2 linked regions of the Variovorax paradoxus genome follow. The protein of the gene in region 2 interacts with the protein of the main gene of each other region in a pairwise test. Links are inferred from orthologs where the notes say so. Each region holds a gene or a part of one and is shown on either strand. Other genes may lie near its edges.

Evidence for each region. Proteins that work in one complex are often made in the same cells at the same time.
Region 1: the proteins of L3V85_RS05795 (region 2) and ndk interact in binary tests that used the Escherichia coli proteins (3 or more experiments, as listed by UniProt). The link is inferred for Variovorax paradoxus from one-to-one orthologs.

Annotation. Positions count from the first base shown.
Region 1 is NZ_CP091716.1:4,538,546-4,542,872, forward strand. The notes cover bases 1-2,795. They hold ndk (nucleoside-diphosphate kinase), read right to left. Parts: upstream 1,714-2,795; coding sequence 1,288-1,713; downstream 1-1,287. Other genes in these bases: pilW (type IV pilus biogenesis/stability protein PilW), read right to left, coding at 1-113; rlmN (23S rRNA (adenine(2503)-C(2))-methyltransferase RlmN), read right to left, coding at 118-1,266; L3V85_RS21095 (pseudouridine synthase), read right to left, coding at 1,866-2,795. In the rest of the region: more of L3V85_RS21095, read right to left, coding at 2,796-3,665; SMC-Scp complex subunit ScpB, read right to left, coding at 3,662-4,327. UniProt on the Escherichia coli protein: Major role in the synthesis of nucleoside triphosphates other than ATP. The ATP gamma phosphate is transferred to the NDP beta phosphate via a ping-pong mechanism, using a phosphorylated active-site intermediate.
Region 2 is NZ_CP091716.1:1,195,601-1,201,653, reverse strand. Bases 1,497-4,485 are described here. They hold L3V85_RS05795 (uracil-DNA glycosylase), read right to left. Parts: upstream 3,351-4,485; coding sequence 2,643-3,350; downstream 1,497-2,642. Other genes in these bases: trpD (anthranilate phosphoribosyltransferase), read right to left, coding at 4,179-4,485; trpC (indole-3-glycerol phosphate synthase TrpC), read right to left, coding at 3,347-4,147; tuf (elongation factor Tu), read right to left, coding at 1,497-2,108. Outside these bases: transcription termination/antitermination protein NusG, read right to left, coding at 1-332; preprotein translocase subunit SecE, read right to left, coding at 333-716; more of tuf, read right to left, coding at 915-1,496; more of trpD, read right to left, coding at 4,486-5,201; L3V85_RS05780 (LysE family translocator), read right to left, coding at 5,223-5,882; ltaE (low-specificity L-threonine aldolase), read right to left, coding at 5,900-6,053. UniProt on the Escherichia coli protein: Excises uracil residues from the DNA which can arise as a result of misincorporation of dUMP residues by DNA polymerase or due to deamination of cytosine.

The sequences.
Region 1 (4,327 bases), 3.3 Mb from region 2 along the record:
GTGGTGCGCGTGCTGACGCAACCGGCGAGCAAAAACGTCACGGCGACGCCGGCAAAACTCGCGGCCAGCATTCGCTGCGCGCTAGCGGTCGTCATCGGAAAGGCCATGCTCATTGCTTCAGTGCTCCTGGGGAAGGGTCTTGCGGACCGGGTGCAAAACAATGGGGCGCTCGGCTGCACGGCGCTGGGCCATGCGCTCGGCCGCACGGGTGCGGTCCTTGACGTCGCCGGCGAGCTGGCCGCAGGCGGCGTCGATGTCGTCGCCGCGCGTCTTGCGCACGGTGGTCACCAGGCCCGCTTCGCTCAGCATCTTCGCGAATGCCAGCACGCGCGGCTGCGGCGAGCGCAGCAGGCCCGAGGCTGGAAACGGATTGAACGGAATCAGGTTGAACTTGCACGACACGCCGCTCGTGCGCACGAGCTCGATCAACTGGCGCGCATGCTCCGGCTGGTCGTTGACGCCGTCGAGCATGCAGTACTCGAAGGTGATGAAGTCGCGCGGCGCGTGCGCCAGGTAGCGCTTGCAGGCCTCGAGCAACTCGGCGATCGGGTACTTGCGGTTGAGCGGAACGAGGTCATCGCGCAGCGCGTCGTTCGGCGCGTGCAGCGACACCGCCATGGCCACCGCGCAATCGGTGCCCAGGCGGTCGATCATGGGCACCACGCCGGAAGTCGACACCGTCACGCGACGGCGCGACAAGCCGTAGGCGTTGTCGTCGAGCATGGTGCGCAACGCGGGCACCAGCGCGGAATAGTTCTGCAGCGGCTCGCCCATGCCCATCATCACCACGTTGGAGATGACACGCTCGTCGCGCTTGAGATGCTTGCGCAGGAAATGTTCGGCAAACCACAGCTGGGCGACGATTTCGCCCGTGGTGAGGTTGCGGCTGAAGCCCTGATGCCCGGTCGAGCAAAAGCGGCATCCGACCGCACAGCCGGCCTGGGACGACACGCACAGGGTGCCGCGATCGTCCTCGGGAATGAATACGGCTTCGACGGCATTGCCGTCGCCGACGTCGAACAGCCACTTGATCGTGCCGTCCTTGGATTCGTGCTGCGTGAGGACCGGCAAGGCCTCGACGCGCGCGGTGGTCGCGAGCTTCTCGCGAAGCGACTTGGCCAGATCGGTCATCTGGGTGAAGTCGCTGGCGCCACGCTGGTGAATCCAGCGGAACAGCTGCGTGGCGCGGAATTTTTTCTCGCCGAGTTTTTCGCAGAACGCGGCCAACCCCTCGAGATCGAATTCGAGCAGATTGGCCGTGGTCATGGAATCGGTCGAGATACGACTTCAGCGTGCGTAGACGTTGAGGCCGGCGAAGAAGAACGCGACTTCGTTCGCTGCGGTTTCGGGAGCGTCCGAGCCGTGCACTGCGTTGGCGTCGATGCTGTCGGCGAAGTCGGCGCGGATGGTGCCGGCGGCTGCCTTCTTCGGGTCGGTGGCGCCCATCAGGTCGCGGTTCTTGGCGATGGCGTTTTCGCCTTCGAGCGCCTGCACGAACACGGGGCCCGAGATCATGAACTCGACCAGGTCCTTGAAGAAGGGACGTTCCTTGTGCACGGCGTAGAACTGCTCGGCTTCGTTGCGCGACAGGTGCACCAGCTTGGCGGCGACGACCTTGAGGCCGGCGGCTTCAAAGCGGGAAACGATCTTGCCGATGACGTTCTTGGCGACTGCGTCGGGCTTGATGATGGAAAGGGTACGTTCGATAGCCATTGAAATGCTTCCTGAGCTTTGATTTTGAAGAGTTTTGTCACAACTGCAACGAGTTTGTTGCGCCGTATGCCGACAAAGCCTCTGATTTTAACCGGCGCAGCCCCCGGGGCTCATGAAAACCCCGCGAAAGGCCGCGCTCCTGCGGGAGGCTTTCAGCGACCGCGGCGACGTCCGCCGCCCGAGTTGCCGAAGCCGCTTCCACCACCGCCTCCGCCGCCACGGCGGCCGGGGCCTCCGCGCTGCTCCTTGCGCTGGCGCGAGAAGCTGTCGGCGCCGATGTAGCCGAGCGAGGTCTTCATCGGATCGGGCTGGTTGGCACCGCTGGGCTGACGGTCGTCACCCTGGCGATTGCCGCCGCCCTTGCCGCGACGCCCCTGGCCTTGCGGCTGACCACCGTTGCCACCGTTGCCACCACCCCGATTGGGGCGTGGGCCGCGGTCGCCGCGCGGCGGACGGCCGTCGCCCAGCGGATTCGGGATCGGCGCCTCGCCACGGCCGCCGTCGTCGCGCATCTCGCGCGGCTGGCCACCACCCTGGCCACCGCCGTTGCGGTTGCCGCGGCGCTTCTTGTTGCGTCCGTTGCGACCATTGCCGCCACCGTCCTGACCGGGGCCGCGCTGCTGCGGGCCGGGGCGAGCAGCAGCGCCGCCGGAAGCCTGGAACAGCGCACGGATGTCGCGCTCGTCGAGCTCCATCCAGGCGCCGCGCTTCAGGCCGCGCGGCAACACCATCGCGCCGTAGCGGATGCGGATCAGCCGGCTGACCGCATGGCCGACCGACTCGAACAGGCGGCGCACCTCGCGGTTGCGGCCTTCGGAAATCGTCACGCGATACCAGCAGTTCGAGCCTTCGCCGCCGCCGTCTTCGATGGTGCCGAACTGGGCCATGCCGTCGTCCAGGCGCACCCCGTCGAGCAGCTTCTGCTTTTCTTCGCTGGTGAGCGCGCCCAGCACGCGCACCGCGTACTCGCGCTCCAGGCCGAAGCGCGGGTGCATCAGCTGGTTGGCCAGATCGCCGGAGCTGCTGAACAGCAGCAGGCCTTCGGTGTTCAGGTCGAGCCGGCCGACCGATTGCCACTTGCCCTGCTGCAGGCGCGGCAGCTTGCGGAACACGGTGGGCCGGTTCTGCGGGTCGTCATGCGTGACCACTTCGCCGGTGGGCTTGTGGTAGGCGATGACGCGCGGCGGCGGCGGCGCGATGCGGTAGCGGATCGGCTTGCCATTGATCTTGACCTGATCGCCGTACTGGATGCGCTGACCGATGTGGGCCGGCTCGTTGTTGACGGAAATGCGCCCCTGGAGAATCAGCTGCTCCATTTCGAGCCGCGAACCCAGGCCCGCCTGCGCCAGCACCTTGTGCAGCTTGGGCGAGTCGGCCTCGGGCAGCAGCACGCGCTTGAGCGGCGGCACCTCGGGGCTTTCCTCGTCGGCGTCGAACTGGCCGGAAATGACGTCGGCGAAGCGGATCGGCTCGGGCGGCAGCGCATTGCGCTGTTCGCGCTCGGCGGCGCGACGGGCGCGGTCGAGGTCGTCCTCTTCCTCGTCAGGCTCTTCCTCTTCCTCGTCTTCGTCTTGTTCTTCGCTGTAATCGCGAGCCGGCTCGGCTGGCTCGGGTTCGGTGGCAACAGCTTCCGGCGCGTCGACAGCGACAGCAGTCACCGGCTCGGGCGCCTCCACCACTTCGGCCACGGGCGCAGCGTCAGCCACGGGCTGCAGAACCTCTTCGGACACAGGCTGCTCCGCCGGCTCCACGACTTTCTTCTTGCGAGGCGCGCGCGGCTTCTTGGGCGCTTCGGCCTCAGCCGGCGCAGCGGACACTTCGGACACAGCCTCCGGCGCAACCGACTCGGCAGCGGCGACCGCGGCCTTCTTGGGCGCAGCCGCCCTTTTCTTCTTCTTGACTTCGGGCTCGGCCGGCAGCATTGCCGCGTCGTCGGTGTCGGATGGGCTCATGTGGTTTTTCCGGGAGAAACTGCTTGGGGATCGACCTCGTCATCGGACGGGACGTCGGGTTCTTGTTGTTCCGGCTCTGGTGCTGGAACGGGCTCGGGCTCTTCCGAGGACTCGGCGGCTGGTTCGGCCTCGGGCTCGGGTTCGGCGGCCGCAGGCGCCTCGAATTCTTCGGCGGCGGCTGCGTTTTCGGCGACTTGCGCCTGCGCGGCCTCCACGGCTTCCACCACTTCCACGGCCTCCAGCGCCACCTCTGCCGACACGGGCGCCTTGGCCTCCTCCTCGGCATCCATCGGCAACCCTTGTTGACCACCTGAAGCCTGCTCGAGCGCGTCGACCAGGGCGGCCTGCTGCGCAGGCGTCTCGATCAGCGGAAGCTGGTCGAGCGACGCCAGGCCAAGGTCGTCCAGGAACTGCCGCGTCGTCGCGAACAGCGCCGGCCGGCCGACCGTTTCGCGGTGGCCGATCACCTCGACCCAGCCGCGGTCTTCGAGCTGCTTGAGGATCAACGAGTTGATCGTCACGCCGCGGATGTCTTCCATGTCGCCGCGCGTGGCCGGCTGGCGGTACGCGATGATGGCCAGCGTCTCAAGGGCTGCGCGCGTGTAGCGCGGCGGCTTCTCGGGATGCAGGCGGTCGAGATGGTCGCGCATCTCGGGCCGGCT
Region 2 (6,053 bases):
ACCTTGTTGGTGTGCTTCACCAGGTGCCAGCTCTCGTCGTCCATGATCATTTCGACCAGCACGTAGCCCGGGAAGAAGCGACGCTCGGTGGTGCGCTTCTGGCCGTTCTTGATTTCGACCACTTCTTCGGTCGGAACCAGGATGCGGCCGAACTTGTCCTGCATGCCGGCGCGGTTGATGCGCTCGGTGATGTTGCGCTCGACGGCCTTCTCCATGCCCGAATAGGCATGCACCACGTACCAACGCAGATCTGGGTTGGCGGCGGGAGCCAGCACGGAAGTGTTTTCTTCTTCCGGCGTGCTCGGCGTGGTTTCAACTGCGTCGTCGGTCATTTATTTTCTCCAGCCCAGAATGAGGTCGAAAAACACCCATTCGAGCGTCTTGTCGGTGAGCCAGAGGAAGACGGACATGATCGCCACGAAGGCGAACACATAGGCCGTCATCTGCATCGCTTCCTTGCGGGTCGGCCACACGACCTTCTTGACCTCGCGCCACGAATCGCGACCAAAAGCCCACAACTGACGACCACTCTCGGAACTGCCGAAAGCCGCCACGGCCGCGGCCAGGCCGACCAGCAGCGCAGCCCATTGCACGACCGAGCCTTGGCGCGACAGCAGATAGAACGCCACGATGGCGCCCACTGCCAGCACGACGGCCACGGCCAGTTTGGCCTTGTCGGCGCCGGTGCTCACGGTTTCGATTTGAGAAGTGGCCATGGTTGGCTGATTTCCTGTGGCCTTTCGACCTTCAATTCAATGCGTCTCTTGAGACGCCGAAGCCCACCGGGTCACGATGGGCTTTAGGGGTGCCACCTAAGTGGCAGGGGCAGTAGGAATCGAACCTACAACCTTCGGTTTTGGAGACCGACGCTCTGCCAATTGAGCTATACCCCTCCGGTACTCTTTGCGCTTGGCTTAGATGTCGAGGATCTTGGCCACGACGCCCGAACCCACGGTGCGACCGCCTTCACGGATGGCGAAGCGCAGGCCTTCTTCCATCGCGATCGGGTTGATCAGCTTGACGGTGATGCTGACGTTGTCGCCGGGCATGACCATTTCCTTGTCCTTGGGCAGCTCGATCGCGCCGGTCACGTCCGTCGTGCGGAAGTAGAACTGCGGACGGTAGTTGTTGAAGAACGGCGTGTGACGGCCGCCTTCGTCCTTCGACAGGACGTACACCTCGGCGGTGAAGTGCGTGTGCGGCTTGATCGAGCCGGGCTTGCACAGCACTTGGCCGCGTTCGACTTCTTCGCGCTTCGTGCCGCGCAGCAGCACGCCCACGTTGTCGCCGGCCTGACCTTGGTCCAACAGCTTGCGGAACATTTCCACGCCGGTGCAGGTGGTCTTGACCGTCGGGCGGATGCCCACGATTTCGATTTCTTCACCGACCTTGATCACGCCACGCTCGACGGCGCCAGTCACCACGGTGCCGCGACCCGAGATCGAGAACACGTCTTCCACGGGCATCAGGAACGTGCCGTCCACGGCGCGCTCGGGCGTCGGGATGTACGTGTCCAGCGCTTCAGCCAGCTTCATGATGGCTTCTTCGCCCAGCTTGCCCTTGTCACCTTCCAGGGCGAGCTTGGCCGAGCCGTGGATGATGGGGGTGTCGTCGCCAGGGAACTCGTACTTGTCGAGCAGCTCGCGCACTTCCATTTCGACGAGCTCGAGCAGTTCGGCGTCGTCGACCATGTCGCACTTGTTCAGGAAAACGATGATGTAGCCCACGCCCACCTGGCGAGCCAGCAGGATGTGTTCACGGGTCTGGGGCATCGGGCCGTCAGCGGCCGAGCACACCAGAATGGCGCCATCCATCTGGGCAGCGCCGGTGATCATGTTCTTCACGTAGTCGGCGTGGCCGGGGCAGTCGACGTGTGCGTAGTGGCGGTTGGCCGTTTCGTACTCGACGTGCGCGGTGTTGATCGTGATGCCGCGTGCCTTTTCTTCAGGCGCAGCGTCGATCTGGTCGTAGGCCTTGGCTTCGCCGCCGAACTTGGCCGACAGCACCGTGGCGATCGCAGCCGTCAGCGTGGTCTTGCCGTGGTCGACGTGACCGATCGTGCCCACGTTGACGTGAGGCTTGGTGCGGGTGAATTTACCTTTTGCCATTTTTCGACTCCGAAAAAAACGTTTTCAACGTATGCAGATGGGTTGCAAAGCTGCCGTTGCAACCCCCAGAAATTGGTGCCCTTTGCGGGAATCGGACCCGCGACCTCTCCCTTACCAAGGGAGTGCTCTACCACTGAGCCAAAAGGGCTTTTGTAACTAAGTTACGAATTCACATCGCCTCAACAACGAACCGGATCTCTGGAGCGGGAGACGGGAATCGAACCCGCGTCATCAGCTTGGAAGGCTGGGGTTCTACCATTGAACTACTCCCGCATCGGGGGCACTTTCAAGGCACCCAAAGCGCTAGATCCAATCGCTCTTAGAAACCAAATTCATCGCTGGTGGAGAGGGCTGGATTCGAACCAGCGTACTCGTAAGAGGGCAGATTTACAGTCTGCTGCCATTAACCACTCGGCCACCTCTCCGGCGAACCTCGAAATATAGCACGGTTTTGTGACTACTCGGAAATCCATGCATCAACGAAGATGCAGGAAAACCGCTCAAGGCGTGAGCCTGCGATTATCGCCTAAGTTTTCACCCCGCCGACTGCTGCGCCTCACGCCAGGCACGTGCTTCACCGAAATGACCGCAGCCGATGAACGGCACGGGTGGCCTCAGGGCCGAAAGAGGCGACGGATGATTCGACATCAGCACCTTATGTCGCCCAACGTCGATCAACGCCCGCTTACTTTGCGCGTGCGAGCCCCAGAGCATAAAAACAACAGGTTTGGCACCGCCTGAAACATGACGAATGACGGCATCCGTCAGCACCTCCCAGCCACGCCCTGAATGGCTGGCCGGCTGCGCCTCTTCGACCGTCAGGCAGGTGTTGAGCAACAGCACACCATGCGTGGCCCATTTCACCAGGCTGCCACCCGGGCTCGGGAACGGAGGCGGCGCCGTACCCAGGTCGCGCTGTAGCTCCTTGAAGATATTGCGCAGCGATGGCGGCAGCGCGACGCCGGGCGCCACCGAAAACGCCAGTCCCTCGGCCTGCCCACGTCCGTGATACGGGTCCTGCCCCAGGATGACCACGCGCACGTCTTCAGGCGGCGTAAGTTCCAGCGCCCGCAACGGCTGCGGCGGGAAGATCACCGCGCCGGCATCGAGCCGTTCGCGCAAAAAGCCCTGCAGCTTCTGCCCCACCGCACTGGCAAAGAAATCATCGACCAGCGGCTGCCAGCCTGGCGCCACGGGCCAGTCGGCGGGATCGCTGCTCGACAGCTGGTCGGGCCTGCTCATTGGAACAACGCAGCGAGGGCCTCGCCGGGTTCCTTGGCACGCATGAAGGCCTCGCCGACCAGGAAGGCGTTGACGCCTGCCGCGCGCAGCGTGGCCACGTCTTCGCGCGTACCGATGCCCGACTCCGTCACCGGCAAGCGGTCAGCCGGCAGCCTGGGCAGCAGATCGATGGTCGCCTGAATCGACACCTCGAAGTTGCGCAGATTGCGGTTGTTGACGCCGATCAACGCCGTCTTGAGCTTCAGCGCGCGATCGAGTTCGGCCGCGTCGTGCACCTCCACCAGCACCGCCATGCCCAGCCCGCGCGCAATGGCTTCGTAGTCCTTCATCTGCGCATCGTCAAGGCATGCGGCAATCAGCAGGATCGCATCGGCGCCCATCGCGCGCGATTCGTACACCTGGTAGTCGTCGACGATGAAATCCTTGCGCAGCACCGGCAGGTCGCACGATGCACGCGCCTGCTTGAGGTAGTCGACGCCGCCCTGGAAGAACTGCTTGTCGGTCAGCACCGAAAGACAGGCCGCGCTGACCGTGCCATCGCCCTCGGCATAGCTCTGCGCGATGTCGGCCGGAATGAAATCCGCGCGCAGCACGCCTTTGCTCGGGCTGGCCTTCTTGACTTCGGCGATCACCGCCGCGTGGCCCGCGGCGATCTTGGCGCGCAGTGCGGCTTCGAAATCACGCGTCAGCACGCGGCTCTCTGCGTCGAAGCGCACCGCTTCGAGCGAAGCGCGCTTGCGGGCCGCGGCAACCTCCTGGTGCTTGACGGCAACGATCTTGTCGAGGATGTCGGACATAGGGTTTCTGGTGCTCCCGGTTTCTCTGTGTTCAGACGGTGGCGGATGCCTTGACCAGCTCCGCGAGCTTGGCCTTGGCGGCACCCGACGCAATGGCGGCGCGCGAACGCTCGACGCCCGCCGCCACTGAATCGACCACGTTGGCCGCATACAGCGCGGCGCCGGCGTTCAGCAGCACGATGTCGAGCGCGGGCCCGGCCTGATTGTCGAGCACCCCCAGCAGCATGGCCTTCGACTGCTCCGGCGTTTCCACGCGCAGCGCGCGGTTGCTCGACATCGCGAAGCCGAAGTCCTCGGGGTGCAGTTCGTATTCGCGGATCTCGCCGTCCTTCAGTTCGCCCACCATGGTGGCCGCGCCGAGCGAGATCTCGTCCATGCCGTCGCGGCCGTAGACCACCATCGCATGCTCCGTGCCCAGGCGCTGCAGCGCGCGCACCTGGATGCCCACGAGGTCGGGGTGGAACACGCCCATCAGGATGTTCGGCGCACCGGCCGGGTTGGTCAGCGGCCCGAGGATGTTGAAGATCGTCTTGATGCCGAGCTCCTTGCGCACCGGCGCGACGTTCTTCATCGCTGGATGGTGGTTCGGCGCGAACATGAAACCGATTCCGCACTCCTCGATGGAGCGCGCGATCTGCTCGGGCTTCAGGTTGATGTTCACGCCCAGCGACTCCAGCACGTCGGCACTGCCCGACTTGCTCGAGACGCTGCGTCCGCCGTGCTTGCTCACCTTGGCGCCCGCGGCGGCAGCCACGAACATCGAGCAGGTCGAGATGTTGAAGGTGTGCGAACCATCGCCGCCGGTGCCGACGATGTCGACGAGGTTCGTCGTGTCCGTCACAGGCACCTTGGTCGACACCTCGCGCATCACCTGCGCCGCGGCGGTGATCTCGCCGATGGTTTCCTTCTTCACGCGCAGGCCGGTGATCAGCGCGGCCATCATCACGGGCGAGCACTCGCCGCTCATGATGAGGCGCACGATGTGCAGCATCTCGTCGTGGAAGACTTCGCGGTGTTCGATGGTGCGCTGCAGCGCTTCCTGGGGGGTGATCATGGAAAGTCTCCTCGAAATGAATCAGCGGCCGACGCGAACGGCGGGCGCATCGGTGAAAGCGAGCTTGAGGCCGAAGCCGATGAACAGCACGCCGGCTGCGCGGTCGAGCCAGTGCATGCCTTTCTGCACTGCGCTGCGGCGGGCCATCCAGCCCGCCGCGACGGCCCAGCCGACGTTCACCGGAATGGCGTTGACGTTGAACAGCACGCCCAGCAGCACGAAGCAGAGCGCCGTGTTGCCGGCACCGGGCGCGATGAATTGCGGCACGAAGGCCAGGAAGAACAGCGCGACCTTGGGGTTGAGCACGTTGGTCCAGAAGCCGCCAAGGAAGATCGCCTTCAGGCTGCGCTCACCGGCCGCCGCGGCCTCGGCCTGCAGGTCAGCCGGCGGCTTCGCGCGCGACAGCACCATGCGCACGCCGAGGTACAGCAGGTACGCCGCGCCGATGTACTTGAGCACCGTGAATGCCGTGGCCGACGTCGCCATCAGGGTACCGACGCCCACGGCCGCGGCGAAGATGTGGACGAAGCAGCCCGTGGTGATGCCCAGCCCTGCCATGATGCCGGCGCGCACGCCGGAGCGCAGCGAGTTGCTCACGACGTACAGCACGTCGGGCCCCGGCGTCAGGTTGAGCAGCCAGCCGGCGGCGATGAAGGCGAGCAGATGAGGAAGATCAGGCATCACGCTCTCCTTGCGGCTCAGGCGTTGAAGAATCCGCGGATCGCGGTGACCGCGCGGTCGACGCCCGCGGCATCGACATCGAGGTGCGTCACGAAACGCAACCTGTAGAGCCCCGTCGCCAGGATGCCCTGCTGGTTGAGGCTCGCGAGCAGTTCGGTGGAGCGCGCCTGC